DNA from 2 places in the Cupriavidus sp. F041 genome. Region 2 is predicted to be linked to the other one. Evidence: predicted binding sites of a transcription regulator. Region 2 holds the regulator's gene; the other holds the start of a gene.
What was found. Region 2 encodes FNR, which switches genes on or off when oxygen is low (the NO sensors DNR and NnrR bind a similar motif). Its sites were predicted from a motif close to TTGATNNNNATCAA; they were not measured.
Positions count from the first base shown of each region.

Region 1: the regulator FNR is predicted to act here: its motif matches at 7,116-7,129, upstream of ACZY0R_RS20530 (DUF3149 domain-containing protein).

Region 1 covers NZ_JBVASY010000002.1:741,898-756,955, reverse strand. Annotated here, with positions in the region: gene ACZY0R_RS20570 (BMP family ABC transporter substrate-binding protein) at 1-1,067, shown strand, start outside; gene ACZY0R_RS20565 (YkvA family protein) at 1,280-1,573, shown strand; gene ACZY0R_RS20560 (quinone oxidoreductase family protein) at 1,584-2,558, opposite strand; gene ACZY0R_RS20555 (methylglyoxal synthase) at 2,646-3,047, opposite strand; gene ACZY0R_RS20550 (SDR family oxidoreductase) at 3,148-3,936, opposite strand; gene ACZY0R_RS20545 (DMT family transporter) at 3,938-4,915, opposite strand; gene ACZY0R_RS20540 (Bug family tripartite tricarboxylate transporter substrate binding protein) at 5,344-6,306, shown strand; gene upp (uracil phosphoribosyltransferase) at 6,419-7,069, shown strand; gene ACZY0R_RS20530 (DUF3149 domain-containing protein) at 7,209-7,355, shown strand; gene ACZY0R_RS20525 (helicase HerA-like C-terminal domain-containing protein) at 7,385-8,932, opposite strand; gene ACZY0R_RS20520 (YebC/PmpR family DNA-binding transcriptional regulator) at 9,189-9,914, shown strand; gene purD (phosphoribosylamine--glycine ligase) at 10,020-11,288, shown strand; gene hemF (oxygen-dependent coproporphyrinogen oxidase) at 11,487-12,398, shown strand; gene ACZY0R_RS20505 (nicotinate-nucleotide adenylyltransferase) at 12,409-13,170, shown strand; gene rsfS (ribosome silencing factor) at 13,185-13,919, shown strand; gene rlmH (23S rRNA (pseudouridine(1915)-N(3))-methyltransferase RlmH) at 13,943-14,413, shown strand; gene ACZY0R_RS20490 (Maf family protein) at 14,506-15,058, shown strand, end outside.
Region 2 covers NZ_JBVASY010000002.1:2,501,350-2,516,407, reverse strand. Annotated here, with positions in the region: gene ACZY0R_RS29010 (heavy metal translocating P-type ATPase) at 1-1,518, shown strand, start outside; gene ccoS (cbb3-type cytochrome oxidase assembly protein CcoS) at 1,522-1,668, shown strand; gene ccoN (cytochrome-c oxidase, cbb3-type subunit I) at 1,901-3,349, shown strand; gene ccoO (cytochrome-c oxidase, cbb3-type subunit II) at 3,369-4,046, shown strand; gene ACZY0R_RS28990 (cbb3-type cytochrome oxidase subunit 3) at 4,050-4,253, shown strand; gene ccoP (cytochrome-c oxidase, cbb3-type subunit III) at 4,257-5,183, shown strand; gene ccoG (cytochrome c oxidase accessory protein CcoG) at 5,233-6,726, shown strand; gene ACZY0R_RS28975 (FixH family protein) at 6,751-6,972, shown strand; gene ACZY0R_RS28970 (hypothetical protein) at 6,975-7,220, shown strand; gene fnr (fumarate/nitrate reduction transcriptional regulator Fnr) at 7,382-8,107, opposite strand; gene ACZY0R_RS28960 (sulfite exporter TauE/SafE family protein) at 8,394-9,152, shown strand; gene scpB (SMC-Scp complex subunit ScpB) at 9,739-10,812, shown strand; gene rluB (23S rRNA pseudouridine(2605) synthase RluB) at 10,818-12,779, shown strand; gene rimP (ribosome maturation factor RimP) at 13,112-13,600, shown strand; gene nusA (transcription termination factor NusA) at 13,597-15,058, shown strand, end outside.

The sequences.
Region 1 (15,058 bases), 1.8 Mb from region 2:
AAGCGGAAAAGCCGGCGGAAAGCGCCGCCCCGGCTTCCGCCCCCGCCGCCGAGCAGAAGGCCGAACCGCTGAAGGTTGCCTTCGTCTATATCGGCCCGGTTGGCGACGCGGGCTGGACCTACGCCCATGACGCCGGACGCAAGGCCGTGGAAGAAAAGTACGGCGACAAGGTAAAGACCACCTTCGTCGAGAACGTGCCTGAATCCGCCGCCGATGCCGAACGCGTGTTCCGCGACCTCGCCGCGCAAGGCAACAAGCTCATCTTCGGCACGACCTTCGGCTACATGGAATCGATGCTCAAGGTGGCCAAGGAATTCCCGGACGTGAAGTTCGAGCACGCGACCGGCTTCAAGACCGCAGACAACCTGGCGCAGTACGACGTACGCACCTATGAAGGCGCTTACCTGGCTGGCGTGGTCGCCGGCAAGATGAGCAAGACCGGCAAGATGGGCGTGGTGGCATCGGTGCCCATCCCCGAGGTGATCCGCAATATCGACTCGTTCACCCTGGGCGCGCGCAGCGTGAATCCCAAGGCGACCGTCAAGGTGGTGTGGGTGAACAAGTGGTTCGATCCGGGCAAGGAGCGCGAAGCCGCCACCACGCTGATCGGCCAGGGCGTGGACATGCTGATGCAGAACACCGACTCCGCCGCCGTGGTGCAGACCGCGCAGGAAAAGGGCGTGTACGCCTTCGGCTGGGACAGCGACATGAGCAAGTTCGGCGAGAAGGCCCACCTGGCCGCCTCGGTGATTTCGTGGGGCGTCTACTACAACAAGGTGGTGGGCGACGTACTGGCCAACCAGTGGAAAAACAGCACCACGTGGTGGGGCCTGAAGGAAGGCATGATTGACCTGAAGGGCTTCAACGCCGTGGTGCCGGATGACGTCAAGGCACTGGTGGAAGAGCGCAAGAAGGGCGTGGCCGACGGTTCCGCGCCGATCTGGAAGGGTCCGCTCAAGGACAACACCGGCAAGGAGCAACTGGCCAAGGACCAGGTCGCCGACGATGGCTTCCTGCATGGCATCAAGTTCTACGTCGAAGGCGTGGAAGGCAAGATCCCGGGCTGAACGTAAGCACCGGTTCAAACTGTACTGGCATCCCGCACCCGCGGGAATGCCGGCACGGCGGCGGGTCGCCTGCCAGGCCCCGCCGCTCCTCCCCGAAGTCCTCCCCTGCCCGGACTCCCCCTACGGAACTTGAAGCCCCGTGGATTGGCCCAAGCTATCTGCGAGTGGCCCAACCTGGCCACGTCGCAAGTGAAAAGTGAGGGAGGCTTCTCATGTGGAAACGATTTTCAGCACTGTGGACGCTGCTGAGGCGCGACGGCCGCCTGCTGTGGTTCGCGCTGCGCCATCCCGACGCGCCGCCCTGGCTGCGGCCGGCTACGTTCGGCCTGGTGCTCTACGCCATTTCGCCCATCGACCTGATTCCCGACTTTATCCTCGGCCTAGGCATCGTGGACGACGTGGTGCTGATTCCGCTGGCGGTGCACTTCATGCTCAAGCGCCTGCCGCCGCATGTGCTGCGGCAGGCCGAGGCGCGCGCCGGCGCCACTACGGTGCGCGCCCGCTAGCGCGCGCCGCTCAGGGCAGCAGGATCGTGGTGCCGGTGGTCTTGCGGCCTTCGAGATCGCGATGCGCCTGTGCCACATCCGCCAGCGCATAGCGCTGGCGCACCTCGATCCGGACCCGGCCGCTGGTCACCATTTCGAACAGTTCGGCCGCCATCGGCTCGAGCAGTTCGCGGTGCACCACATAAGTCATCAGCGTCGGCCGCGTGACGCGCAGCGAGCCTTTGTTGCCCAGCACCGAGAGATCGAACGGCGGCACCGGACCCGACGCATTGCCGAACACCACCAGGGTGCCGCGCGGCTTCAGGCAATCCAGCGAGCCATTGAAGGTATCCTTGCCGACTGAATCGTAGACCGCCGCGACGCCCTTGCCGCCGGTGATTTCCCTGACCCTGTCCACGAACGATTCGCGGGTATAGACGATGGTGTGGTCGCAGCCATGCGCGCGCGCCAGCGCGGCTTTTTCGTCACTGCCGGCGGTGCCGATCACCGTGGCGCCCAGTGCCTTGAGCCACTGGCTGGCGATCAGGCCAACCCCGCCCGCGGCGGCGTGCAGCAGCACCGTATCGCCCGGCTGCACCCGGTAGCTGTCGCGCACCAGGTATTGCGTGGTCAGGCCCTGCAGCATCATCGCCGCGCCCTGCTCGAACGAGATGGCATCGGGCAGGCGCACCACGATATCGGCCGGCATCACCCGTACCTGGGCATACGCACCCGTGGGACGGCCGGCATAGGCGACACGGTCGCCCACGCTGAGGTGCCGCACGCCATCGCCCACGGCTTCCACCACGCCGGCGCCTTCCATGCCGAGGCCGCCCGGCAGCGGCTGCTTGTACAGCCCCGTGCGGAAATAAACGTCGATGTAGTTGAGGCCGACCGCCTCGTGCCGCACGCGAACCTCGCCGGGGCCGGGATTCCCGACCTCGACGTCGACCCACTGCATCACCTCGGGGCCGCCGGTCTCGAAAATGCGGATGGCCTTGCTCATGTCTCGCTCCTGTTCCTGTTGATGCTTGTCGATGCTTGTCGATGCGCGTCGGCAAGCGATGTCCATGCGCGGTCCGCGCGGAAACGATCAGGCCGGCTTGCCCGGCTCCGGGTATATACGCCGCAGCTCCGCAATCAACAGCTCGGCGGTCGCCACGTTGGTGGCGCAAGGCACGTTGTGCACGTCGCAGGCGCGCACCAGTGCATTGATATCGGGTTCATGCGGCTGCGACGTCATGGGATCGCGCAGGAAGATCACCACGCCGACGCGGCCCTCGGCCAGTTGCGCGCCGATCTGCAGGTCGCCGCCCCAGGGTCCGGACAGCAGGCGCGTCACCGTGAGGCCGATTTCGTCGCTCAGGCGGCCGCCCGTGGTGCCGGTTGCCAGCAGTTCACAGCGCGCCAGGAAATCGCGATGGCGGCCGGCAAAGGCCACGATGTCATCTTTCTTGTGGTCGTGCGCGATCAGCGCGATACGGGGGAGAGTCATCGGCGTCATCCTGGCCAGTCAGCAAAGGCCGGGCCGGTGCGGCCCGGCGGGAAACACGCCGGGCGGCGGCACTGCCACCGCCCGGAGGGGGGGCAGGCGCTCAGAACGTGCCGGGGTAAGCGCCGCCGTCGAGCAGGATGTTCTGCCCGGTCATGTAGGCCGCATAGCGGCTGCACAGGAAGGCACAGGTGGCGCCGAACTCGGCCGGTTCGCCGAAGCGGCGGCTCGGGTTCTGCGCGGCGCGGCGCTGCGCGACTTCCTCGACGGACAGGCCGGCCTGCTTGGCGCCGCCTTCCATGGTCTTGTAGAGGCGGTCGGTATTGAACGGGCCGGGCAGCAGGTTGTTGACGGTCACGCCATGCTGCGCCACTTCGCGCGCCAGCCCGGCGACGAAGCCGGTCAGGCCGGAGCGTGCGCCGTTGGACAGCCCGAGCACGTCGATCGGCGCCTTGACGGCACCGCTGGTGATATTGACGATGCGGCCCCATTTGCGCGCGATCATGCCGTCCACCGTGGCCTTGATCAGTTCGATCGGCGTCAGCATATTGGCATCGATCGCTGCCAGCCAGGTATCACGGTCCCAGTCGCGGAAGTTGCCCGGCGGCGGCCCGCCCGCGTTGTTGACGAGGATGTCCAGGTCGCCCAGCTTGGCGACGGCGTCCAGCGCCAGCTTGCGCCCCGCCGGGGTGGTGATGTCGGTGGCGACAGGCACCACGCGCCGGCCGTGGCGCGCGCGCAGGTCCGCCGCCGCCTTTTCCAGCGCCTCGGCGCCGCGCGCCACGATCACCACGTCCACGCCTTCGGCAGCCAGCGCATCGGCGCAGGCAAAACCGAGACCCTTGCTGGCGCCGCACACCAGCGCATGCTTGCCGCGCAATCCTAGATCCATCTCATCGACTCCTTGTGTCATCGAGGCGGCCACCCGCCTGCTTGTTATCTTGCGTGCCCTTCACTCCGCCGCGCCCCTTGGCTCCGGGGCGCGCCGACAGTAAATATATCCCGCCCATCACCAATGCGCTGCCGGCAAGCTGCACGCCGGTGATCGGCTCGCCCAGCAGCCAGAAGCCGAGAAACAAGGTGGACACCGGCCCGAGCATGCCCGCCTGCGACGCCATCGGCGCGCCAATGCGCGCCACCGCCACCATGGTCAGCGACACCGGAAGCACCGTGCAGAACACCGAGTTGACCAGCGACAGCCACATCACCGGCGCTGGCTGCAGCAGCGCCGCCAGCGGACGTCCCAGCACCAGGTATTGCACCACGCAGCAGGCGGTGGAAACGCACATCGCATAGGCCACGAGCCGCAGCGACCCGATACGCTGCACCAGTTCGCCCGAGGCAATCAGGTAAATGCCATAAGTGAGTGCGCTACCGAGCACCAGCGCGGCACCGAGCCACACGCCGCTGCCGCTCACGTCGAGATCATGCGCGAAAACCAGCACGATGCCTATATAGGCAAGCAGCAAGGACAGCCATTGCCGGGTGCTGATGCTGCGTTTGAACAGCACAGCGCTGGCCAGCAGCACGAAGGATGGCGTCAGGAACAGGATCAGCCGTTCCAGCCCGGCGGTGATGTACTGCAGCCCGAGGAAGTCGAGGAAGCTCGACAGGTAGTAGCCGATGATGCCAAGGAAGACGATGCGGCCGCGGTCGGCCCAGGACAGCGCCGGCAGCCGGCGCGACTGCCACCAGCCGATGGCCATGAACAGCGGCACGGCGAACAGCATGCGCAGGCTGATGACCATGACCGCGTCGACGTCGTAGCGGTACATCAGCTTGGCGACGATCGCCTTGCCGGAGAAGAGGATGGCGCCGACGGCGGCCACGGCAAGGCCGGCGCGCTGCGATGCCGGCTGGGCGGGAGACACGCTGCTGGTGCTGGAGAGCTGGGATGCGGACACGGGAAAGCCGGATGATAGAAGGGCCGCGCGCCGCCGGGGGCAAGGCGGACCGCTGAAGACGCGAGCCATTGTATTCGAAAAGAGTCAACTGCATCTGGCGCCCATTGTCCTGCGTGCGGCTGTTGGGCGATGTCACCTTCCTTGAGGAATCCGCCATGCAACGCACCCTCTGCTGTCTGGCTCCGGTTTCGACTGGATGGTGGCGACGCCGCCGCTGGCAGGCATCCTGAAACTGCCGTAAGCTCGCCGCTCGGCGCGTGCAACACGTGCCCAATAAGAAGAACCAGGAGCATTCACTCATGACGGCAGCAGCCCTTTCCCTAGTGCCCCCTCGCTTCGCCTTCCGCGGCAATCGTCGCGCGCCGAGGACCGGCCAGCATGGCGCCCATCCGCTGATGGCCGCCGTGGCCGCGGCGGCCGCGCTCGCGGCCGGTTGGCTGCCCGGCACCGCCAGCGCCGCGGATTTCCCCGCCAAGCCAATCCGCTTTATCGTGCCCTATGCCGCCGGCGGCACCACCGACCTGGTCGCGCGCACCGTCGGCCAGAAAGTAGCCGAGAAGCTCGGCCAGCCGGTGGTGGTGGAAAACCGCCCCGGAGCGGGCGGCAATATCGGCATGGAGGCGGTCGCCAAGGCCGTGCCGGACGGCTACACCATCGGTTTCGGCGCGATCTCGACCAATGCGCTCAACCCGCATATCTACAAGCACGTGCCATTCGATCCGCGCAAGGACTTCACCGCGGTGAGCCTGCTCGGCACCTCGACCATCGTGCTGGAAGTCAGCAACAGCCTGCCGGTGAAAACCGTGTCGGAATTGGTCAGCTATGCCAAGGCCCACCCCGGCCTGACCTACGCGACCGCGGGAACCGGCACGTCGATGCACCTGGCCGGCGCGATGTTCTCGCAGATGACGCAGGCGGGCCTGACCCATGTGCCATACAAAGGCAGCAGCCCGGCCATCAACGATATGCTGGGCGGCCACGTGCAGGTGATGTTCGACAACCTGCCCGCCTCGCTGCCGCACATCCAGGGCGGCAAGCTGCGCGCGCTGGCCGTGGCCGGCAAGAGCCGCTCGCCCGCCCTGCCGAATGTGCCGACGCTGGCCGAGGCCGGCCTGGCTGGGTACGCTGTCGAGCCGTGGTTCGGCGTGTACGGGCCCGCCGGCATGCCCGCGCCGGTGGTGCAGGCGCTCAATGCCGCCTTCGTCGAGGCGCTGGGCAATGCGGACGTCAAGGACAAGCTGGTCCAAGCGGGCTTCAACCCGAAGGGATCGAGCGCGGCGGAACTGCAGTCGCTGACACTGTCCGAGTACGAGAAATTCGGCAAGGTCGCCAAGAGCGCCAGCATCTCGGTGGATTGAGCGGCGGGCGCCGCTCGCTTCCGGCCGGGACACCGCCGGAGGCGCGCGGCTCCGCATCCATTACAATCCGGCTGCACCGGGCCATCGCGCCCACTCCAGCCGCCTACCCGCCATGAAGCAAGATCCGCGTTTCCCCAAGCTGTACATCCTCGATCACCCGCTGATCCAGCACAAGCTCTCCCATATGCGCGACAAGGACACGTCCACGCGCACATTCCGCGAACTGCTGCGGGAGATCACGCTGCTGATGGGCTATGAAATCACGCGCAACCTGCCGCTCACCACGCGCCACATCGAGACGCCGCTGGTCGAACTCGATGCACCCGTGATCGCCGGCAAGAAGCTCACCATCGTGCCAGTGCTGCGCGCCGGCGTGGGCATGAGCGACGGCCTGGTCGAGCTGATTCCTTCGGCGCGCATCGGCCATATCGGTGTCTACCGAGATGACCAGCACCGCCCTGTGGAATACCTGGTGCGCCTGCCCGACGTGGAAGACCGCAGCTTTATCCTGTGCGATCCGATGGTCGCCACCGGCTATTCCGCCGCGCACGCGGTCGACGTGCTGAAGCGCCGCGGCGTGGCGGACGATTCGATTACCTTCGTCGCGCTGGTGGCTGCGCCGGAAGGCGTGGAAGTGTTCCAGAAGGCACACCCAGGCGTGAAACTGTTCGTGGCTTCGCTGGACAGCCATCTGGATGAGCACGCCTACATCATTCCTGGCCTGGGCGACGCTGGCGACCGGCTGTTCGGGACCAAGAACTGAGCGTTCCCTTGAAAACGGCTCGAGCCGCGCGCTCTCTGCGCCCGGCTTGATCCGCCTCAACCCGCGCGGCGAGGGGTCTGCCTAGACTGGCGGCAACGGCACATGATCCGGTGTGCCGTGCCTGACCAGGGAGACCCAGATGGCAGCCTTGAAGATCCTGTTCACCACCAGCACCGGGCTGATGAGCCTCGGCGTCATTGGCTTCATCATTGGCATGGGGTGGTTCTTCACCCGGCTGTTCCTGCGCAAGATGCGGGAAGACGAGGCAGCGGCGCAACGCCGCTGAACCGGCCGCCGGCGCCGTCCGGCTTTCGCCTATTTCTTCTTGCCGGAACCCAGCAGGCTGCCCAGCACGCCGCGGATCAGTTCGCGCCCGACTTGCGAGCCGACCGTGCGCGCCGCCGACTTGGCCATCGACTCCAGGATGGAATCGCCGCGCCCGGTCTTGCCGGTGCCCTTGGTCAGCCCGCCGAAGATCTCGCCCGCCTGGTCGAGCCAGCCGCCACCCTGCGCGGGTGCCTGCTCCGGCTGGCCTGCCGTGGGCGCTGGCGCGCCGTTGCCGGCGGTGGACGGGGATGACACCGGCGCGGCCGCCCGGCCCTTGAGTTTCTCGTAGGCCGACTCGCGATCGATCGCCTGCTCGTAGGTGCCGGCTACCAGCGACGCAGCCAGCAACTGCTTGCGCTCGTCATCGGTGATGGGGCCGATCCGGCTGCCGGGCGCCATTATCCAGGCACGTTCCGTCATACCGGGAATGCCCTTGGCGTCGAGCAGCGACACCAGCGCCTCACCCACGCCGAGTTCCCCGATCGCCTTCTCCAGGTCCAGGCCTGGCTTGGCGCGCATGGTGGTCGCCGCCACCTTGACGGCCTTCTGGTCGCGCGGCGTGAAGGCGCGCAGCGCGTGCTGCACGCGGTTGCCGAGCTGCCCCAGCACGGTGTCGGGAATATCGGCGGGATTCTGCGTGACAAAATACACGCCAACGCCCTTGGAGCGGATCAGGCGCACCACCTGCTCGATCTTGTCGAGCAGGCCCTTGGGCGCGTCGTTGAACAGCAGGTGCGCCTCGTCGAAGAAGAACACCAGCTTGGGCTTGTCGAGATCGCCGGCCTCGGGCAGCTTCTCGAACAGTTCCGAGAGCAGCCACAACAGGAAGGTGGCGTAGAGCTTGGGGGAATTCAGCAGCTTGTCAGCGGACAGGATATTCACCACGCCCTGCCCGTTCTCGGTCTGGATGAAATCATCCAGGTTGAGCATGGGCTCGCCGAAGAACACATCGGCGCCTTGCGATTCCAGCGCCATCAGGCCGCGCTGGATGGCGCCGATCGAGGCTGCCGAGATATTGCCGTATTCGGTGGTGAACTGCCCGGCGTTGTCGCCCACGTACTGCAGCATGGCGCGCAGGTCCTTGGCGTCGAGCAGCAACAGCCCGCTGGCGTCGGCGATACGGAATACCAGGTTAAGCACGCCCTGCTGGGTGTCGTTGAGGTCCAGCATGCGCGACAGCAGCAGCGGCCCCATATGCGAGACCGTCGCCCGCACGGGATGGCCCTTCTGCCCGAAGACGTCCCACAGCGTGGTAGGGCAGGCGCCCCACACCGGCTCGGGCAGGCCCAGGTCCGCCAGGCGCGCCTTGAGCTTGTCGGAGAGCTTGCCCGGCTGGGAGATGCCGGTCAGGTCACCTTTGACGTCGGCCATGAAGACCGGCACGCCCAGCCGCGAAAAACCCTGGGCCAGGCTTTGCAGCGTCACGGTCTTGCCGGTGCCGGTGGCGCCGGTGATCAGGCCGTGCCGGTTGCCCATCTCGGGCAGCAGGGCAAGTTCGAGCTCGGCGTTCTTGGCGATGAGGATGGGTTCGGCCATGGTTTCTCTGGTTGGCAGGCAGCACAGCGGCATCGCCGCGACCGTCCCCGCCCGCGCGCCGCCCCCCGTGATCGGGGGACCGGCGGCGGCGGGGCCGCGTGATAAAATGCTGGGCTGATTATAGCCAGCCCCCAGGCCGGCTCACAGACACACCACACCATCCAGCCGTGCCGCCGATCACCCGTTGTTCGCCCGGCACGGCCGGCGCGCGCCGTCAGGGCGCGCGCATCAAACGTTTTGCGCTTCGGAGAGAATCATGGCCGGTCACTCAAAATGGGCCAATATCAAACACAAGAAAGCCGCCGCTGACGCCAAGCGCGGCAAGGTCTGGACCCGCCTGATCAAGGAAATCACCGTCGCCGCGAAGCTCGGCGGCGGCGATGCCGATTCCAACCCGCGCCTGCGCCTGTCCATGGACAAGGCGATGGACGCGAACATGCCGAAGGACAACATCCAGCGCGCCATCCAGCGCGGCGTGGGTGGCCTGGAAGGCGCCAACTACGAAGAAATCCGCTACGAGGGCTACGGCCTGGCCGGCGCGGCCATCATCGTCGACTGCCTCACCGACAACCGTACCCGCACCGTGGCCGAAGTGCGCCATGCCTTCTCCAAGAACGGCGGCAACATGGGCACGGAAGGCTCGGTGGCGTTCATGTTCACCCACTGCGGCCAGTTCCTGTTCGCCCCCGGCACCGCCGAGGACAAGCTGATGGAAGTCGCGCTGGAAGCCGGCGCCGACGATGTCGTCACCAACGACGACGAATCGATCGAAGTGCTGTGCCCGCCCAACGATTTCGCCATAGTCAAAGCCGCGCTGGAAGCCGCGGGTTTCAAGGCCGAGATGGCCGACGTCACGATGAAGCCGCAGAACGAAGTCAGCTTCTCCGGCGACGACGCCGTCAAGATGCAAAAGCTGCTCGACGCCCTGGAAAACCTGGACGACGTGCAGGAAGTCTTCACCAACGCGGTGATCGAGGAATAAGGCGGGGATCGGGCAAGACCTCGCCTCACGGCGGCAGCGCGGCCCGACAGGCCATGGCTGCCGCTTTTCGCACTTCGCATGCGTAATTTTTTCTGGCAGTAGATCATGAAAGTATTGGTTGTCGGCTCGGGTGGTCGTGAACACGCGATGGCCTGGAAATTGGCCCAGTCGCCCAAGGTGCAGGTGGTGTACGTGGCGCCGGGCAACGGCGGCACCGCGCTCGACAAGCGTCTGCAGAACGTGCCCCTGACGGATCCGGAAGTGCTGGCCGCCTTTGCCGAGCGCGAGGGCGTGCACTTCACGGTAGTCGGCCCCGAGGCGCCGCTGGCGGCCGGCATCGTCGATATCTTCCGTGCCAAGGGCCTGCGCATCTTCGGCCCCACGCAAGCGGCGGCCCAGCTGGAATCGTCCAAGGATTTCGCCAAGGCGTTCATGCAGCGCCACGGCATCCCGACCGCCGCCTATCAGACCTTCAACGACGCCGCCGCCGCCCATGCCTACATCGACGCGCAGGGCGCGCCGATCGTGATCAAGGCCGACGGCCTGGCCGCCGGCAAGGGCGTGGTGGTTGCCGCCACGCTGGAAGAAGCGCACGCCGCGGTCGACATGATGCTGGCCGACAACCGCCTCGGCGATGCCGGCGCGCGCGTGGTGATCGAGGAATTCCTCGAAGGCGAGGAGGCCAGCTTTATCGTGCTGGTGGACGGCAGGAACGTCCTCGCACTGGCTACCAGCCAGGACCACAAGCGCCTGCTCGATCACGACGCAGGCCCCAATACTGGCGGCATGGGCGCGTATTCGCCGGCGCCGGTGGTCACGCCCGCGCTGCATGCCCGCGCCTTGCGCGAGATCATCATGCCGACCGTGCGCGGCATGGAAAAGGACGGCATCGTCTACACAGGCTTCCTCTACGCCGGCCTGATGATCGACGCCGAAGGCAACCTCAAGACGCTGGAATTCAACTGCCGCATGGGCGACCCGGAAACCCAGCCGATCCTGGCCCGCCTGAAGACCGACCTGGTCGACGTGATGGAGCACGCCGTCACCGGCAAGCTCGACGAGATCGAGCTGGACTGGGACCGCCGCACCGCGCTGGGCGTGGTGATGGCCGCTTACGGCTATCCCGACGCTCCGCGCAAGGGCGACGCCATTACCGGCATCCCGGCCGAAACCGAGGAAAGCGTGACCTTCCACGCCGGCACCACGCTCAAGGACGGCACCCTGCTGACCACGGGCGGCCGTGTCCTGTGCGTGGTGGGGCTGGCGGATACCGTCAAGGCAGCGCAACGCGCGGCCTACAGCGCGGCCGAGAAGATCCACTTCGATGGCATGCAGTACCGCACCGACATCGGCTACCGCGCCATCAAACGGTAAAGGGACGAATAGATCTGCTGCGCGGCCCACGGCGGGCCGCTCGCTACGATTTCTTGGCCCTTTACGGCGCTTTGTGCTGAATTTGCCGAATCCGGCCAAGTGTTGTCCCAGCCAGTACAATCATGACATCGCCATGACGGCCGGGCAGGTTGACTGACCTGCCCGGCCGTCACCGCTCCGGCCACCCGCCCGCACACCATGATCGATTCCCAGGCAGTCCGTGCCTATCTGCTCGGTCTGCAAGACCGTATCACCGACGCTGTCGCCGCCATCGACGGCAAGGCGTTTTCCACCGATGCCTGGGAGAAGCCGCCCACCGAGCGCCTGCGCGGCAGCGGCCGCACCCGTATCCTGGAAGGTGGCGCCGTGATGGAGCGCGCCGGCGTGGGCTTCTCGCATGTGCGCGGCGACGCGTTGCCGCCCTCGGCCACGGCCAACCGGCCCGAGCTGGCCGGCCGCGGCTTCGAGGCGCTGGGCGTCTCGCTGGTGTTCCACCCGCGCAATCCCTATGTCCCGACCGTGCACATGAACGTGCGCTGCCTGATGGCGGTGAAGGAAGGAGCAGAGCCGGTCTGGTGGTTTGGCGGCGGCATGGATCTGACGCCGTACTACGGCAACGCCGAAGACTGCACGCACTTCCACGTCACCTGCCGCGATGCGCTCGCGCCCTATGGCGGCGAACTCTATCCGCGCTTCAAGCAATGGTGCGACGAGTACTTCTTCCTCAAGCACCGGGGCGAAGCGCGCGGCATTGGCGGCATCTTCTTCGATGACTTCTCCGCGCTGGGCTTCGATCGCAGCTTTGCCATGATGCAATCCGTGGGCGATGCATTCCTGGAGGCCTATCTGCCGATCCTGCAGGCGCGCAAGGACACGCCCTATGGCGAGCGCGAGCGGGAATTCCAGGCCTACCGCCGTGGCCGCTATGTGGAGTTCAACCTGGTATTCGACCGCGGCACGCATTTCGGGCTGCAATCGGGCGGACGCAGCGAATCGATCCTGATGTCGATGCCGCCGCTGGCAAGCTGGCGCTACGACTGGCAGCCGGAGCCGGGCAGCGCGGAAAGCGCGCTGTACACCGACTTCCTGCCTGTGCGCGAGTGGGCCTGACGGCAACCCCATGGCACACGACATCGCACGACCGCTCACCGCCAACGCGGCAGACGCAACCAACGGCGCCCGCCCCTACCGGCTCGGCATCCTCGGCGGCACCTTCGATCCGCCCCATATCGGCCACGTGGCGCTGGCCAGGCTTTGCATCGAGCATCTCGAACTGGATGAACTGGTCTGGATCCCAACCGGCCAGTCATGGCAAAAAGGCGACGACGTCACCCCCGCCGCCGACCGCCTCGCCATGACCGAACTGGCCGCGCAGGCGCTGTCCGACACCCGCGCGCTGGTCCATGCCAGCCGCATGGAAGTCGATCGCGCGGGCCCCAGCTACACAGTCGATACCGTGCACGAACTGCGCCAGCACTATGGCCCCACCGCTTCGCTGGCCTGGCTCATGGGTGCCGACCAGTTGCTGCGCCTGCACACCTGGCATGGCTGGCAGGAACTGTTCGCCGACGTGCACCTTTGCGTAGCGACGCGACCCGGTTTCGACCTCGCCGAACTCGATGGTCCGGTGCGGGAAGAGCTCGCCGCGCGGCGGGCATCCACCGACCTGATACAATCCATGCCCTCCGGCCGCATGTGGATCGACCAGACGCTTGCCGTCGACCTCTCCTCCACCGCCCTACGCCAACGCCTGGCTGCCGGACAACCGGCAGATGACCAGCTGCCGTCCGGCGTGGCACACTACATCGCGAGCCGCGGCCTGTATCGGCCGACCCAGTCGGATCTGCCCATCCCGGCCCGCCCCCAAACCGATCTCAGCTGAACTGAAAAAGCACCATGGATATTCGTAAACTGCAACGCGCCATCGTCGACGGCCTCGAGGATGTCAAAGCGCAGGACATCAAGGTGTACGACACCACCCACCTGACAGAACTGTTCGACCGGGTGGTGATCGCCAGCGGGACTTCGAACCGCCAGACCAAGGCGCTGGCCGCCTCGGTCCGCGATACCGTCAAGGACGCCGGCGGCCATATCGTCGCGGTGGAAGGGCTGGAAACGGGCGAATGGGTGCTGGTGGACTGCGGCGACGCGGTGGTCCACATCATGCAGCCGCAGTTGCGCATGTACTACAACCTGGAAGAACTCTGGGGCGACAAGCCGGTACGGCTCAAGCTGTCCACCGCCAAGAAGGGCCTGGCCAAGGCCAGCGAGCCCATCGACAGCGAAGACGAGGACGATAGCCCGGTGGTACGCACCGCACGCCGCGCCACCGGCCTGCGGCCGGCCCTGGCCCGCCTGCCCGAAGGCATGAAAGAGCCTTCGCCGCCGCTTGGCCACGAAGACACCGATCCGGACGCCATCGCCACCAACCGCGCCCCGACCGTACAGAAACGCCTGACCAGCGCACTGGGCTCGGCCCCGGCACGCAAGGCGCCGGCCAAGTCCGCCGCGCCGCGCAAGACGGCTGCCGGTACCGGCGCGCCACGCAAGACCGCCACCAAGACCGCAGCGACCAAGACGGCTGCCGCCAAGGCACCGGCCGCGCGCAAGCGCACCACCCGCTCGGCCTGAGCGGAACCGTTCCGCTTCCCGTCATGCAGTTGCTGATCGTGGCCGTTGGCCACAAGATGCCCGGCTGGATCGAAACCGGTTTCGCCGAGTACGCGAAGCGCATGCCACCCGAGCTGCGCATCGAGCTGCGCGAAATCAAGCCCGAGGCGCGCTCGTCGAGCAATAACGCCACCACCGTGATGCAACGCGAGGCGGCCCGCATCGAGGCGGCGCTGCCTAAGCAATGCCGCATCGTGGCACTGGACGAACGCGGGCGCGATCTCACCACGGTGCAGCTCGCCGCCCAGCTGGGCGACTGGCAACGCGAAGGCGGCGACGTCGCCTTCCTGATCGGCGGCGCGGACGGGCTGGATCCCGCGCTAAAGGCGCGCGCGCAGACGCTGCTGCGCCTGTCCAGCCTGACCATGCCGCATGGCATGGTGCGCGTGCTGCTGGCCGAGCAGCTCTACCGCGCCTGGTCGGTGACGCAGAATCATCCGTACCATCGCGCCTGAAGCCGGCTGGCCGCCGCCAGTGGCACGCCGCGGGCGAGGCCGGCAGGTACAATGCGACCGAAGCGGCGCATGCCGCCGGCACATTTCCCCGGATTCCCGACTGCCCTGCCGTGACCCATTCCTTCCTCTACCTCGCCTCCCAGAGCCCGCGCCGGCGCGAATTGCTGACCCAGCTTGGCGTCGCCTACGAACTGCTGCTGGCCGATGACACCGAAGACGCCGAGGCGCTGGAAACCGTGCTGCCGGGCGAGAGCCCCGACGACTACGTGCAGCGCGTATGCGCGCTCAAGGCCGAGGCCGCGCTGCGCCGGCGCGAACGGCGCGCCCTGCCCGACGCCCCGATCCTGACCTCGGACACCACCGTCTGCCTGGGCGGCGAGATCCTCGGCAAGCCCACCGACGACGCCGACGCCGCGCGCATGCTGGCGGCGCTGGCAGGCCGCACCCATCGCGTGCTGACCGCCGTGACCGTCGTGTCCACGCTTGGCCTGCGCCACGCGCTTTCGGTCTCCGAGGTCAGTTTCCGGCCCATGACAGCCGATGAAATCGCGGCCTATGTCGCCAGCGGCGAGCCAGGCGGCAAGGCCGGCGCCTATGGCATCCAGGGCCGCGCGGCGGAGTTCGTCGCGCGAATCGACGGCAGCT
Region 2 (15,058 bases):
GAGGGCGGGGCAGGCGAGCGGGTGCCGGTGGCGCGCTTGCGCGCAGGTGACCTGATCCGCGTCAAGGCTGGCGAGGTGGTTCCGGCCGATGCCACCGTTGTTGCTGGCGCCAGTGAGCTGGACGAATCCATGCTGACTGGCGAGAGCCGTCCGGTGCCTCGTGGTATCGGCGATCCGGTGCTGGCGGGCTGCTTCAATACCACCAGTCCGCTTGAGCTGCGCGTGTCGAAGGTAGGCGCGGCGACCCGGCTGGCCGAGATCGTCGCCGTACTGGACCGCGCGCTGGCGGAGAAGCCGCGCCTGGCCACTGTGGCCGACCGTGTTGCCGGATGGTTCGTAGGCATCTTGCTGGTGCTTGCCGCCCTTGCCGGGGTGGTCTGGTGGGCCTGGATCGACCCGTCACGCGCGCTGCTGGTGACGGTGGCGGTGCTGGTGGTCAGCTGCCCGTGCGCGCTCTCGCTGGCTACGCCCGCCGCGCTGGCCGCCGCCGGGGCGGCACTTTCGCGCCGCGGGCTGCTGCTGACGCGCGGTCACGCGCTGGAAACGCTCGCAGGCGTTACCGACGTGATGCTCGACAAGACGGGCACGCTCACGCAAGGCCGCTTCGCGCTGACCGAAATCCTGGCCCTGGGCGACGCCAGCGCCGATGCCAGCCTGCAACTGGCCGCGGCCATGGAACGCTCCGGCGAGCATCCCATCGCGCGGGGCATCGTCGAGGCAGCGCAGGCTCAGGGACTTGCCGACGGGGTGCACGCCGTCAGTACCATGCGCAATGTGCCGGGGCAGGGGCTGGAGGCTGAAGTGGACGGGCAGCGTTACCGCCTGGGGCGGCGCGAGTTTGTGGCGGCGCTGGGTAGGAATGCAAGCACGGACCGTGAAGGCATTTCCACCGCGCTGGCAGCCAGCGAGCGCAGCGGGGCCACCCTGGTGTGGCTGGGCAGTGCGAGGGGTGCGCAGGCCGTGTTCGTGCTCGCCGACATTGAACGCGAGCAGTCGGCGCGATTGCTTGCTGCGTTGCGTGCGCTCGGCTTGACCTGCCACCTGGTTTCAGGCGACACGCCGGCCTCGGTCGGCTGGTGGGCCGATCATTTCCAGATCGCGCGCCGCGAGGGCGGCGTCACGCCCGAAGGCAAGCGCGAGTATGTGGCGAACCTGCAGCGTGCCGGTGCGGTTGTGCTGGCGGTGGGCGACGGCATCAACGATGCGCCGGTACTGGCGCAGGCGCAGGTTTCGATCGCCATCGGCAGCGGCGCCCCGCTGGCGCAGGCCGGCGCCGATGCCGTGCTGACCCATGGCCGTGTGGCCGAGATCGCGAACGCGCTGGAGACGGCCCGCCGCACCCGCCGCGTGGTGCGCCAGAACCTCGGCTGGGCCTTTGCCTACAACGTGATCGCCATCCCGCTGGCGGCGACCGGCTATGTCACCGCCTGGATGGCGGGCATCGGCATGTCGGTGTCATCGCTGCTGGTGGTGGCTAACGCCTGGCGCCTGCTGCGCTCGGGCAAGCCCGGAGACTGACACATGGACATGCTCTACCTGCTGGTGCCGATGAGCCTGGTGCTGGTGGCCGTGATCGCCGGCGCGCTATGGTGGGCGCTGCATGCCGGGCAATATGACGACCTCGACCGGCCCGGCGAGGCCATCCTGCTCGATAACGACAAGCCCTAATCCATCGCGGCCGCGCTCCGCCCCACATGGAGATCCCCCTTTCTCGCCGCCGCGTGCCGCGGCAGGAATTGCCGTCTTCGCCCACGCGCGACGCGCATGTGTGCGGATGCGAGACGCCGTTGCGCCTTAGTTCCCATGCTTTCCCGTGCGCTTGATACAGATCAAGACGCCCGGAGCGCGGTTTTCCTACAGTCACAACATCAATTCATATTTATCCAATCTGGGGGTCTGAATGGCTGTCACCGCCGCGTATTCTCGCGCCGACACCTTCAATTACGGCGTCGTGCGGCAATTTGCCGTCATGACGGTAGTCTGGGGGATCGTCGGTATGGCCGTCGGCGTGCTGCTTGCAGCACAGCTGATCTGGCCGGAGCTTAATTTCAACACGCCATGGCTGTCCTTCGGGCGCCTGCGTCCGCTGCATACCAATGCCGTCATTTTCGCCTTTGGCGGCAGCGCACTGTTTGCCACCTCCTACTACATCGTGCAGCGTACCTGCCAGGCACGGCTGTTCTGCGGCCCGCTGGCCGCGTTCACGTTCTGGGGCTGGCAACTGGTGATCGTCGCCGCGGCCATCACGCTGCCGATGGGCTTCACCAGCTCGAAGGAATACGCCGAACTCGAATGGCCGATCGACATCCTGATCACGCTGGTCTGGGTGGCTTACGCCATCGTGTTCTTCGGCACCATCATGAAGCGCAAGACCCGCCATATCTACGTGGCCAACTGGTTCTTCGGCGCTTACATCCTGACCATCGCCATATTGCATATCGTCAACAACGTCGAGATGCCTGTGACGATGTGGAAGTCCTACTCGGCCTATGCCGGCGTGCAGGACGCCATGGTGCAGTGGTGGTACGGCCATAACGCGGTGGGCTTTTTCCTGACCACCAGCTTCCTGGGCATGATGTATTACTTCATTCCCAAGCAGGCCGGCCGCCCGATCTACTCCTACCGCCTGTCGATCGTTCACTTCTGGGCACTGAACTTCACCTATATGTGGGCCGGCCCCCACCACCTGCAGTACACCGCGCTGCCCGACTGGGCGCAATCGCTCGGCATGGTGTTCTCGCTGATCCTGCTGGCGCCTTCTTGGGGCGGCATGATCAACGGCATCATGACTTTGTCGGGTGCCTGGCACAAGCTGCGCACCGATCCCATCCTCAAGTTCCTGGTGGTGGCGCTGTCCTTCTACGGCATGGCGACCTTCGAGGGCTCGATGATGTCGATCAAGACCGTCAACGCGCTGTCGCACTACACGGACTGGACCATCGGCCACGTGCACTCCGGCGCGCTGGGCTGGGTCGCGATGATTTCGATCGGCTCGCTCTATTACCTGATCCCGCGTCTGTTTGGCGAGAAGGAGATGTACAGCGTGCGGTTGATCGAACTGCACTTCTGGATCGCCACCATCGGCGTGGTCCTGTACATCGCCTCGATGTGGATCGCAGGCGTGATGGAAGGTTTGATGTGGCGGGCCACGCAGCCCGACGGCACGCTCACCTACGCCTTCGTGGAAGCGGTCAAGGCCAAGTATCCGTTCTACCTGATCCGCTTGCTGGGTGGCCTGTGTTTCCTCTCCGGCATGTTGCTGATGGCCTACAACGTGGCGCGGACCATCATCGGCAAGCCCGCGGTGGATGCGCCGATCCCGACCAGCGTTGGTGCCTCCGCCCATTGATCATTCCAGGATAGAAACGATGTCTGAAAAACGAAGCTTCTTTACGCACGAGACCCTGGAGAAGAACATCGGCTGGCTGATCATCTGCACCATCTTGGTGGTCAGCATCGCCGGGCTCGTCCAGATTGTGCCGCTGTTCTTCCAGCACTCCACTACGGAGCCCGACACTGGGATCAAGCCGTATTCGCCGCTGCGCCTGATGGGCCGCGATATTTATATCCGCGAGGGTTGCGTGGGCTGTCATTCGCAGCAGGTGCGTACGCTGCAGGGCGATGTCGAACGCTATGGCCACTACTCGACGGCTGGCGAATCGGTCTATGACCATCCCTTCCTGTGGGGCTCCAAGCGTACCGGTCCCGACCTGGCGCGCGTGGGCGGCCGCTATTCCGATGACTGGCAGCGCATCCACCTGCGCAATCCGCGCGACGTGGTACCCGAGTCGGTGATGCCGTCCTACCCGTGGCTGGAGAAGGCTCCGTTGCAGGCCAACGATATCCGCGACCGCATGCGCGCGCTGAGGCGGCTGGGTGTGCCCTATACCGACGCCGAGATCGAACAGGCGCCCGCCACGCTGGCAGGCAAGACCGAAGAGGACGCGATGGTCGCCTACCTGCAGGAGCTTGGCATCAGCAAGCGCAATGTGCGTGTGGACACCGCAGCCGCGGCTCAGCCCGCAGCCGCGCCGGCCAAGGAGTAAGCCATGGCAATGATCACTGCGTTTTCCACCGTGATCTCGATGGTGGCGTTTCTCGCGATCTGCTGGTGGGCCTGGTCGTCCGGCCGCAAGGCAGCCAACCAGGAGTCGGCCATGCTGCCATTCGCCTTGCCCGACGAGCCGCTGGCCGCGAACCACGACGGCCGCCATCGTGCCGGCGGCGCAAACAACACCAAGCAGGAACACTGAGTCATGAGCGACTTCTTCACGGATTTCTGGAGTTACTACATTGCCGCCATCGCGCTGGTAGGCATCGTCTGGTGCATATGGCTGCTGTTCTCCCAACGCAAGGTGGTCAAGGTGGCCGGCGCTACCGAAGACACCGGCCACGTGTGGGACGGCGACCTGCGCGAGCTGAACAATCCGCTGCCACGCTGGTGGATGTGGATGTTCCTGCTGGCTTGCCTCTTCGGGCTGGTCTACCTGGTGCTGTACCCCGGCCTGGGTTCCTACGCCGGCGTGCTCAAGACCTCCAGCCGGGTCGAGCTGGAGGCGCATCGCAAGGCGGCTGAGCAGGTGCAGAGCGATGTCTATGGCAAGTACATGCAAATGGACGTCAAGCAGGTGGCCGCGGATCCGGCTGCGCGCGAGATCGGGCAGCGCCTGTTTCTCAACTACTGCGCGCAATGCCATGGCTCCGACGCGCGCGGCAGCCGCGGCTTTCCTAACCTGACCGACAACGACTGGCTGTATGGCGGCGATCCCGCCACCATCACCCAGACCATTACCAAGGGCCGTAATGGCGTGATGCCGTCATTCGCTTCGACTATCGACGGCAAGCTGGCCGGCGACGTCGCGCAATACGTTCGTTCGCTGTCAGACTTGTCTTCCGATCCGATTCGCGCCTCGCGTGGCGAAAGCACATTCAAGTCCACGTGCGCGGCTTGCCATGGTTCTTCCGGCAAGGGCAACCAGGCGCTCGGTGCGCCCAACCTGTCGGACAAGGTCTGGCTGTACGGCAGTTCGGAGGCAAACATCGTCGATGCCATCCTGAAGGGTCACAACAACCACATGCCGGCACACGAGGAAATCCTGACGCCGGAGCGCATCCGCATGCTGACGGCCTATGTCTGGGGACTGTCGAACAATGGGGCGGCCCCCTCGGGGAGCGGGCAATGAACCGCGACGCCTGCATGTGGAGCCTGCGTGCCGCTGGGGGTGATCGCCCATGAATGCCCCGGAACCGGAACCGCTGAGAAAGCACGGAGCCGCCTGGGGGCCTCTTCGCGAGCCCGCATCCGCCACGGGCGATGGGGAAACCTCGGATGAAACCCTGTACGAAGTCCGCCGCAAGATCTATCCGCGCTCGGTCACAGGTGCGTTTTCGAGCTGGCGGGTCTGGATGGTGGTCCTGACCCAGCTGTTCTTCTATGGCATGCCCTGGCTGCAATGGAACGGCCGCCAGGCCATGCTGTTCGATCTCGGCGCGCGCAAGTTCTACATCTTCGGCCTGGTGCTCTGGCCGCAGGATGTGATCTACCTGTCCGTGCTGCTGGTGATTTCCGCGCTCTCGCTGTTCCTGTTCACGGCGATCGCGGGTCGCCTGTTCTGCGGCTATGCCTGTCCGCAGACGGTGTACACCGAGATCTTCATGTGGATCGAGCGGCATGTGGAAGGCGATCGCTTTGCCCGCATCCGCCTGGATGGCGATCCGTGGAGCGCGCGCAAGCTGCGGCTCAAGGCCACCAAGCACACACTCTGGATCGTGATCGCGCTGTGGACCGGCTTTACCTTCGTAGGGTACTTCTCGCCCATTCGCGAGTTGGGCGGCCACGTGCTCAGCCTGTCGCTGGGGCCGTGGCAAACGTTCTGGATGCTGTTCTACGCCTTCGCCACCTGGGGCAACGCCGGCTTCATGCGCGAGCAGGTGTGCAAGTACATGTGTCCTTATGCACGCTTCCAGAGCGTGATGGTCGATCGCGACACGTATGTGGTGACGTATGACGTGGGCCGCGGCGAGCCGCGCGGCAGCCGCTCGCGCAAGGTGGACCACCAGGCCGCCGGCCTGGGCGATTGCGTGAACTGCAGCATCTGCGTGCAGGTCTGTCCCACCGGCATCGATATTCGCGACGGCCTGCAGTACGACTGCATAGGTTGCGGCGCCTGCATCGACGCCTGCAACCAGGTCATGGACAAGATGGCGTATCCGCGCGGGCTGATCCGCTACACCTCGGAGAACGCCATGCGCAGCGTGCTGCCCGAGGCGGAGGCGCGCAAGCGTCTGTTCCGGCCGCGCACGGTGGTGTACTCCGTGATCTGGCTGGCCCTGGTTGCCGGCTTCACGGTGTCGCTGGCCATGCGCACGCCGCTCAAGGTCGATATCATCCGCGACCGCGGCGCGCTGGGCAGGGAAGTGGAGGGGCGCTGGATCGAGAACGTCTATCGCCTGCAACTGATCAACACGACCGAGGCGCCGATGCATGTGGCCATCCGCGCGGACAGTGATGACCTGAAGGGCCTGGCCGTGGAATATGATCACGCTGCGGGCAATCTCGAGCCCACCTCAAACCGCCTGATTCCGATTCGCGTGCGCGTGCCGATCGAAGCCGCTGGCCGGGGCACGCACAAGATCCAGGTGACGGTCACCGCGACAGGAGATGACAGTGGGGGCGGCGCGGAAATCAGCCAGGGCACCAGCTTCATCGTACCGCGCAATCTTTGAACCGAGAAATCTAGAGGAGGCCTGATGATGCAGCAAAGCAATCCCTGGTGGAAGGAACCCTGGCCATGGCTGCTGATGAGCGGGCCCTTGCTGGCGATGGTGGCCTGCGGGGTCACGATCTGGCTGGCTATGACGCACCCGGACCCGCCCGTTGTCGATGGCGTATCGCGGCACGGGCTGGTGGTCGAGAAGGCGGGTAGCGGTATCGGGCGGCAAGCTGCGCCGGCCACGGCGCAGGCGAGGTGACCATGAGACTGCGCTGGCTGATGTGGGTGCTATGGCCCGGCTTCCTGGTAGCCGGGCTGACGACCGCTCTGGTGTTTTCGGTGGTCGATCCCGGCGATCTGCGCTTCTTCGGACAGCCGGTCGAGGCGTCGCGGGAGGCGGTTTACACAGTGAGCTTCCTGATAGCGTGGGTGCTCTGTTCGCTGTCGAGTGGCCTGACGCTTTACACCATGCCCACGCGGCTGGCGGAGACAGACGAACTGGAGTGAGCGCGATGCGCGTCTTCGCGCTGCGGGGCAGGGGGCGGCGGAGCAGGGGTGCCGTGGCCAGGCCGGCGCGGCGTGGCATTGGCACAACGCAAGGAAGGCAAGGCGGCCGCCAATGCCGCCGGAGCCGGGAAGCTCCGCGCGGCCGGTCGATGCCTGCCGGACTAGCAGGACTTGTTGATGATCTGCTTGATGCCTGTCATGTCGACCAGCTTGACGTGCCGCTGGCGGATCTGGATCAGCCCGGCTTCCGCAAAACGGGAGAACAGGCGGCTGACGGTTTCGAGCTTGAGCCCGAGGTAGCTGCCGATCTCCTCGCGGCTCATGCGCAGGACGAACTCGGAGGCCGAATAGCCGCGCGCGGAAAGGCGCTCCGAAAGGTTGATCAGGAAGGCGGCAAGGCGCTCTTCGGCGCGCATCGAGCCCAGCGTGATCAGCATCACCTGGTCCTGCGAGATTTCCTTGCTCATCAGCCGCATGAACTGGTGTTGCAACGACGGGAGCGAACCGGACAGCGACTGGAGGTCGCCGAAGCGCACCACGCAAACTTCGGTATCCTCAAGGGCGGTGGCGTCGGATGCGTGCTGCATTTCGCCAAGGCCGTCGAGCCCGACGACTTCGCCGGGGAGGTGGAAGCCCGTGATCTGCGAGCGGCCATCTTCCATCGTCAGGTGGGTTTTGAGCGTGCCGAAGCGGATCGCATAGACGGCGGTGAGCGGATCGCCGAGGCGGTACAGGGTCTCGCCCTTGCGTACGCGCACGCGCTCCTGCACCAGCGAATCCATTTTTTCGAGGTCCTGCTGCGACATGCCGACGGGCAGGCAGAGCTGTCCCAGCGAGCAAGTGGAGCAGCGGGGCGACATCTCGGTAATGGGAATGGATGTTAGCAATTGGGGCCTGTCGGTTTAGCGCAATCACTCAAGCGCGTGTGGCAGGCGCATTGAGTTGAAAGCTTGACGTTGAGAGCTGTCGGTTGGAAGCGCTATCCACATTAGCCTGGCGCGGGTCTGGCGGGGCCTGCCATCTGCGTGGCGCCGCCTGCCGTGCCCGTCGTCATGATTCGCGATTGCGCGGATGTGCGCGGGCGCCGGGCTTCATGTTGATAGCGCCTCTTGGAGTCGCGGGGGCGCGTAGGGCGCATTTTACCGCGCCAGGGGATGTGATTGGGAGGAGAAGTTGACCGTAGGCGTGCTCTTCAGCGTTTTTACCCTGGCTTTGCTAGGCGGTGTGCATTGCGCGGCCATGTGCGGCGGGATTGCGCTTGCCGCCGAGCAGGGCGGCACGGCCCGTGTGCCGGCCATCATCCTGCGCCAGCCAGGCCACTGGCTGCTCGAACTCCTGGTGATGCACGCCGGGCGGCTGAGCATGTATGCGCTGTTGGGTGCCTTGCTGGGTACCTTGGGCGCCGGTGTCTGGAAGGCCCAGTACCTGCCGCTGCAGCGCTGGCTGTTCGGGATCGGCAGCATGATGCTGGTCATGTCGGGCTTATGGATGTTGCGCGGGCGCGTCGTGGGGGCTGCCTGGCTGGAGCGGTTTGCCGCGCGCGGCGCTGGCGGTTTGCTCCGGGTTTTTGCCGCCGTGGGCGCGCGCCTGGCGCCCATGGGCCTGCCACAGGGGCGGCTGCTGCGCCGCTACGGCATGGGGCTGGCCTGGGGGCTGGTACCATGCGGCATGGTCTATGGCGCCCTGGCGATGGCGCTGCTGGCCGGGAACGCCCCTTCGGGGGCGCTGGTGATGGCCGTGTTCGGACTGGGCACTTTGCCAAACCTGTTGGTTATCTCGGGCCTGTCCGGCTACCTCAGGCAGTGGTCGCGCCGCCCGGCGGTACGTACCGTTGCCGGTTTGGCGGTGGTTGCCTTTGGTGTGGTCGGGGTGGCGCGCGCGCTGCTTTTACCAGAGACGCTGGCCGCGCACGGCTTCTGTCTGGTCTTCTGATACGCCGCTTCATGGCGCATTGCGCACTTTGCCGGGCAGATGCCTGTGCGAATCGGTTGCAGGTTTGCCAGGGAATGCCATACAATCGCAAGAACAGCGATATCGCGCAGCGTATTTCATCGTGGCATCGTCAGGTAGCATTCGCACTCAGGGATGCATGCCAGGAACCCTCGAGCACGTATTACCGCCAGGGACCGTTCCCAATCCGCCGTCCGGTTCAAAAGATTATTTGGTTCAAAAGACCAGCCACGGCAGGGCGGGGTGAAATAGGCCAAGCAGGCCCGATATCCGTATTTTTCTTGCACCCGGAGCGACGGACGTCGTGCCGGACAGGTCCGCCACATCAGGGGGAAGGCGCGACGCAAGGGCTCCGTCGACCGGCAGGTAAAGCCGGTGGCCGGGCGATCTCCTGCCGGGCAGGTCCGGCACCCGATGCAAAAAAGAAAGCGCACGACTGCATGCATCAAGCATTGCGGTTGGCTGCGCGGTCAGATGGCGGTGGCAATTCCAACCGCTGAACCCGCAATCTCCAGTGCGTCCGGGTTTGTCCGGGGCGCAGGTGCAAAGACAGGCTGCACGCAATCACATGAATACCCAAGAGGCGAAGATCGTCCTCGAGACCGCGCTGATCTGTGCGCAGGAACCCTTGCGCGTCAATGACTTGCGCCGGCTTTTTGCCGACGACGTCGGTGCCGACACCATTCGGGTGCTGCTGGAAGAGCTGCGCCGCGACTGGGAGCAGCGCGGCGTGGAACTCGTGGCGCTGGCCAGCGGCTGGCGCTTTCAGAGCCGTCCCGTCATGCGCGAATACCTGGACCGACTGAATCCTGAAAAACCGCCGAAATATTCCCGCGCGGTCATGGAGACGCTGGCGATCATCGCCTACCGGCAGCCGGTCACCCGGGGCGATATCGAGGAAATCCGCGGTGTTGCGGTGAGCACCGAAGTCGTGAAGAAGCTCGAGGACCGTAGCTGGATCGAGGTGATCGGCTACCGCGACGTGCCGGGCCGGCCGGCCTTGTACGCCACCACCAAGCACTTCCTTGATGATCTTGGCCTGCGCACGCTAGACGAGTTGCCGCCGCTGGAGGATGTCCAGGCGCAGACGCAAGCCGCGCTGCTGAACCAGGAGCCCATCGATTTCGAGCCCCTGGGCACCGTGCCTGCTCTGCCGGCCGGAAGCGACGAAGAAGCGTTCGCGGATGCCGGCGGGGGTGAAGCCGAGGCCGGCGAGGAGGCTGCGGGCGACGCTGGCGCGCCCGTCGCCGATGTGTCTGAAGCTGGCGAATTGACCCGGTCCGTTCCTGGTGTCCTCGATGCTGGTGCCACGGATGGCATCGCCGAACTGGTAGAAGCATTTGAAAAGAAGGAAGCCTCGGTGCAGGCGCAAGCCGTGCCCGAGGCAGAAGTACCCGCGGTGTCCGACCCGGATGATGAGCCGGAGAGCGAACTGGTGTCCGCCGAGCCCATGGGGGCGCGGCTTGACGGCACGGCCGTGGAGGATGCCGTCGATGACGGCGAAGCAAATGAGCAAACGGAAGCGCCCGCCAACGGTTACCACAAGCAAGTGGCCTCCGGCGAGCAGGAGTCCGAAGTCCCGGGGGCGTCCAAGACGAATCCGGCGCACCCCAGCGAGCACGACGAGCGCGTGTCCAACTGAACACCATGCAACATCCGAATGTGAATACCTTGTCCGATTCTGTTGATCAAGACGTCCGCCAGGCGGATACGCCGGCCGGCGATGCCGGCAATGGCGCCGAAGGCGCGCCGCGCCGCAAGGGCCTGCGCCGTGGCCTGCGCAATCTGGTGGCCACGCGCCGCCAGGCTACGCAGGACCGCGACGGCGGGCGTGCCGCGGAAGGCGATGCACTTGCCTCCGCTGGCGGTCCGGACGCGGGAGCCGCACCGGACGCGCAAGCCGGGCGTGGTGATGGCGTGAGAAAGGGGCGTACGCGCGGCAAGCGCAAGCCCGCCGAAGGCGAGTCCGTGCAGGCCGGTGAGCAGCAGGGCGAACGCCCGGCGCCGCGAGGCCGCCGCGCGTTCAGCGGCGACACTGCCGAAGGCGCGAGCGAAGCCACTGGCGAGCGCCAGCGCGACGGTGCCCGCGCCAACCCCAACGGAGCGCGCAAGCGCAAACCGCAGCAAGGCCAGCAGCCGCAGGGCGCGGCCAGGCGCGGCAGTGCCGAGGGGCAGCAGGGTGGTCCGCGTCAGGCAGGCAAGGGAAACAAAGGCAGGGGCGGCGCGCAGCGCCAGGCTCCGGGTGTGCCCGAGAAGGCACCCGCAGCTGCGGCCGCGAGTGGCGAAGACCTGTTCCGTTTTGTCATCTCCGGCCAGTACGACCAGGAAGATACCAGCGGTGCGCGCGCCAAGGTAAAGCCGGTGCGAGAGCTCTCGGCCGATGACGATGCGCCCAAGCTGCACAAAGTGCTCGCTGAGGGCGGCCTGGGTTCGCGCCGCGAGATGGAGGAACTGATCCTGCAGGGGCGTGTTTCTGTCAATGGCCTGCCGGCCCATATTGGACAACGCATCCTGCCGGCCGACCAGGTCCGCGTCAACGGCAAGCTGATCCATCGCCGTGTGTCGACCAAGCCGCCGCGCGTGCTGCTTTACCACAAGCCGGCGGGCGAGATCGTCAGCCAGTCGGATCCAGAAGGCCGTCCGACCGTGTTCGATAGCCTGCCGCGCATCAAGGCAGGGAAATGGGTGGCCGTGGGCCGCCTGGACTTCAACACCGAAGGGCTGCTGATCTTTACCTCCTCGGGCGATATCGCCAACAAGTTCATGCATCCGCGCTATGGCGTGGAGCGCGAGTATGCGGTCCGCACGCTGGGCGAACTGGCGGAGGCGGATCGCCAGCGCCTGCTGCACGGCATCAAGCTTGACGATGGTGAAGCCAATTTCCTGCGTATCGCCGATGGCGGTGGCGAGGGCATCAACCACTGGTATCACGTCGCGCTGACCGAAGGCCGCAATCGCGAAGTGCGCCGCATGTTCGAGGCCGTTGGCCTGACCGTGTCGCGCCTGATTCGCACCCGGTACGGTCAGTTCCTGCTGCCCCGCGGCCTTAAGCGCGGCCGCTGGCAAGAACTCGCCGCGGATGACGTGCGCGCGCTGATGGCGTCCATCGGCTTGAAGGCGCCCGGCAAGGGTGATGGCGGCCCCAGAGGTGGCACAAAGGTGGGCGGTCGCCAGCAGCGCACCGAGGCAGCCATTGCCGGCATGCCGATGCCGACCGGCATGGATGGCCTGCCGCGCGTCAACAGGAATAATGGCCCGCGCGGTAGTGGCGCAGGCCGCGGTCAGCCCGATCCGATGCAGACCTCGATGGGTTATATCGGCGGCCCGACGCTGCTCACCTCGCATACCACGAAGTTTGGTGGTGGCGCGGCGGGTTCCCCGCGTGGTCCTGGTGGTCCGGGGCGCGGCGGTGGTCGGGGCAGCCGAGGCACGAACGGACCCATGGGCCCGATGGGCGGTATGGGTGGCATGGGTGGCATGGGTGGCGGCCAAGGCCGTTCCCAGCGTCGCGGCGGTGGTGAAGCCAACGGCAATGTGATGCCGCAGGCTGGCAAGCCCAGTGGCAATCGCCGTCCTCGCGGCGGCGGTGGCCGCGACGGCAATCGCTAAAGCGACGGAAGGCAGTGCGCGCGGGACTGGTCACGCAAGGAAATGCGCGGCCAAAGCCGCGCCCCTGGCAAGCCAAGTCCCGGCGCCTTTGCCTTTTGCATCGCGACAGCGTATAATCCAAGTCTATTCAAAAGTCATCCTGTAAAAGGGTGGGCGAATGATGGGCATTGCGCCCATTTTTTTTTGCTTCGCCCGTTTCGTGTGCTTGCCGTGTTTCACGGCGCGCCGGTCGGGATGGCTGGCAGGCAAGCAGGCTGCAAGCCGCCAACAAAGGCGGCCGTGCCGGTGGGCTGGGTCTGCCACGGTATTGATGGCCATTATTCGGGAATACAGTGCATCTGGCAGATTTGATCGAAACCACCCTTAACGGCATGGGGTACGAGCTGGTTGAGCTCGAGCGCGCTCCGGGCGGACTCATGCGCGTCTATATCGATCAGCCTGAAACCGGCATCGTCATTGAGGACTGCGAGAAGGTAAGCCGCCAGCTTACCCACGTGCTGACCGTCGAGAATATCGACTACGAGCGCCTCGAAGTGTCCTCGCCGGGGCTGGACCGGCCGCTGAAGAAACTGGCTGACTATGTCCGCTTCGCGGGCCAGGAAGCCAGGGTCACGCTGCGCCTGCCGGTCAATGGCCAGAAGAATTTCGTCGGCATCCTGCAGACGCCCACCGGTGAGCCGGGGGCGGAGCAGGTCGGCCTCGAGTTCGAAGGCCAGAATGGCACGGCACTGCTGGAATTCGCCATATCCGATGTCGATCGCGCACGCTTGGTGCCGGTGATCGACTTCAAAGGAAATCAGAAAAAAGGGAACAAGCAATGAGCCGCGAAGTTCTGTTGCTCGTCGATGCGCTTGCACGTGAGAAGAACGTCGACAAGGATGTGGTATTCGGTGCGCTGGAAGCGGCACTCGCTTCGGCAACCAAGAAGCGCTTCGAGGAAGACGTGGACATTCGCGTCGCCATCGATCGCGAGTCCGGTGAGCACGAGACGTTTCGTCGCTGGCTTGTGGTCCCCGATGAACAGGGCCTGCAAGAGCCGGACAAGCAGATCCTCATGTTCGAGGCACGCGAGCAGAATCCGGACATCGAGCTGGATGAGTTCATCGAAGAGCAGATCGAATCGGTCGAGTTCGGCCGTATCGGTGCGCAAGCCGCCAAGCAGGTGATCCTGCAGAAGATCCGCGACGCCGAGCGCGAGCAGATCCTCAACGATTACCTCGATCGTGGCGAAAAGGTCATGACCGGTACGGTCAAGCGTGCCGACAAGAAGGGCCTGATCGTCGAGTCCGGCCGCGTGGAAGCGCTGCTGGCCCGCGACCAGATCATTCCGAAGGAAAATCTGCGCACCGGCGACCGTGTGCGCGCTTATATCCTGAATGTGGATCGCACCGCACGCGGCCCGCAAATCGAGCTGTCGCGTACCGCGCCCGAGTTCCTGATCAAGCTCTTCGAGAATGAAGTGCCGGAGATGGAGCAGGGCCTGCTGGAGATCAAGGCGGCTGCCCGCGACCCTGGCGTACGTGCCAAGATCGCCGTGGTGGCGCATGACAAGCGCATCGACCCGATCGGGACGTGTGTCGGCGTGCGCGGCACGCGGGTGACCGCGGTCCGTAACGAAATCGGCGGCGAAGCGGTCGACATCGTGCTGTGGTCGGAAGACCCTGCGCAGTTCGTGATTGGCGCGCTGGCGCCGGCACAGGTACAGTCGATTGTTGTCGACGAGGAAAAGCACAGCATGGACGTGGTGGTGGACGAGGAAAATCTCGCCGTCGCCATCGGCCGCAGCGGTCAGAACGTACGCCTGGCGTCCGAGCTGACCGGCTGGCAGATCAACATCATGACGCAGGAAGAATCGGCGCAGAAGCAGGCCGAGGAAAGCGACGTGGTGCGCAAGTTGTTCATGGCCAAGCTGGACGTGGACGAAGAAGTGGCTGACATCTTGATCGACGAAGGTTTCTCCACGCTGGAAGAAGTGGCCTATGTGCCCATCAGCGAGATGTTGGAGATTGACGCCTTCGATGAAGATACCGTCAACGAGCTGCGCAACCGCGCACGCGATGCGCTCTTGACGATGGAACTGGCCCGGGAAGAAAGGGTGGAAGAGGTGTCGCAGGATCTGCGTTCGCTCGACGGCCTGACCCCGGAACTGATCGGCAAGCTGGCCGAAGGCAATATCCACACGCGTGACGAACTGGCCGAGCTGGCCGTCGACGAACTTGTCGACATGGTTGGTCTCGGCGAGGAAGACGCCCGCGCGCTGATCATGAAAGCACGGGAAC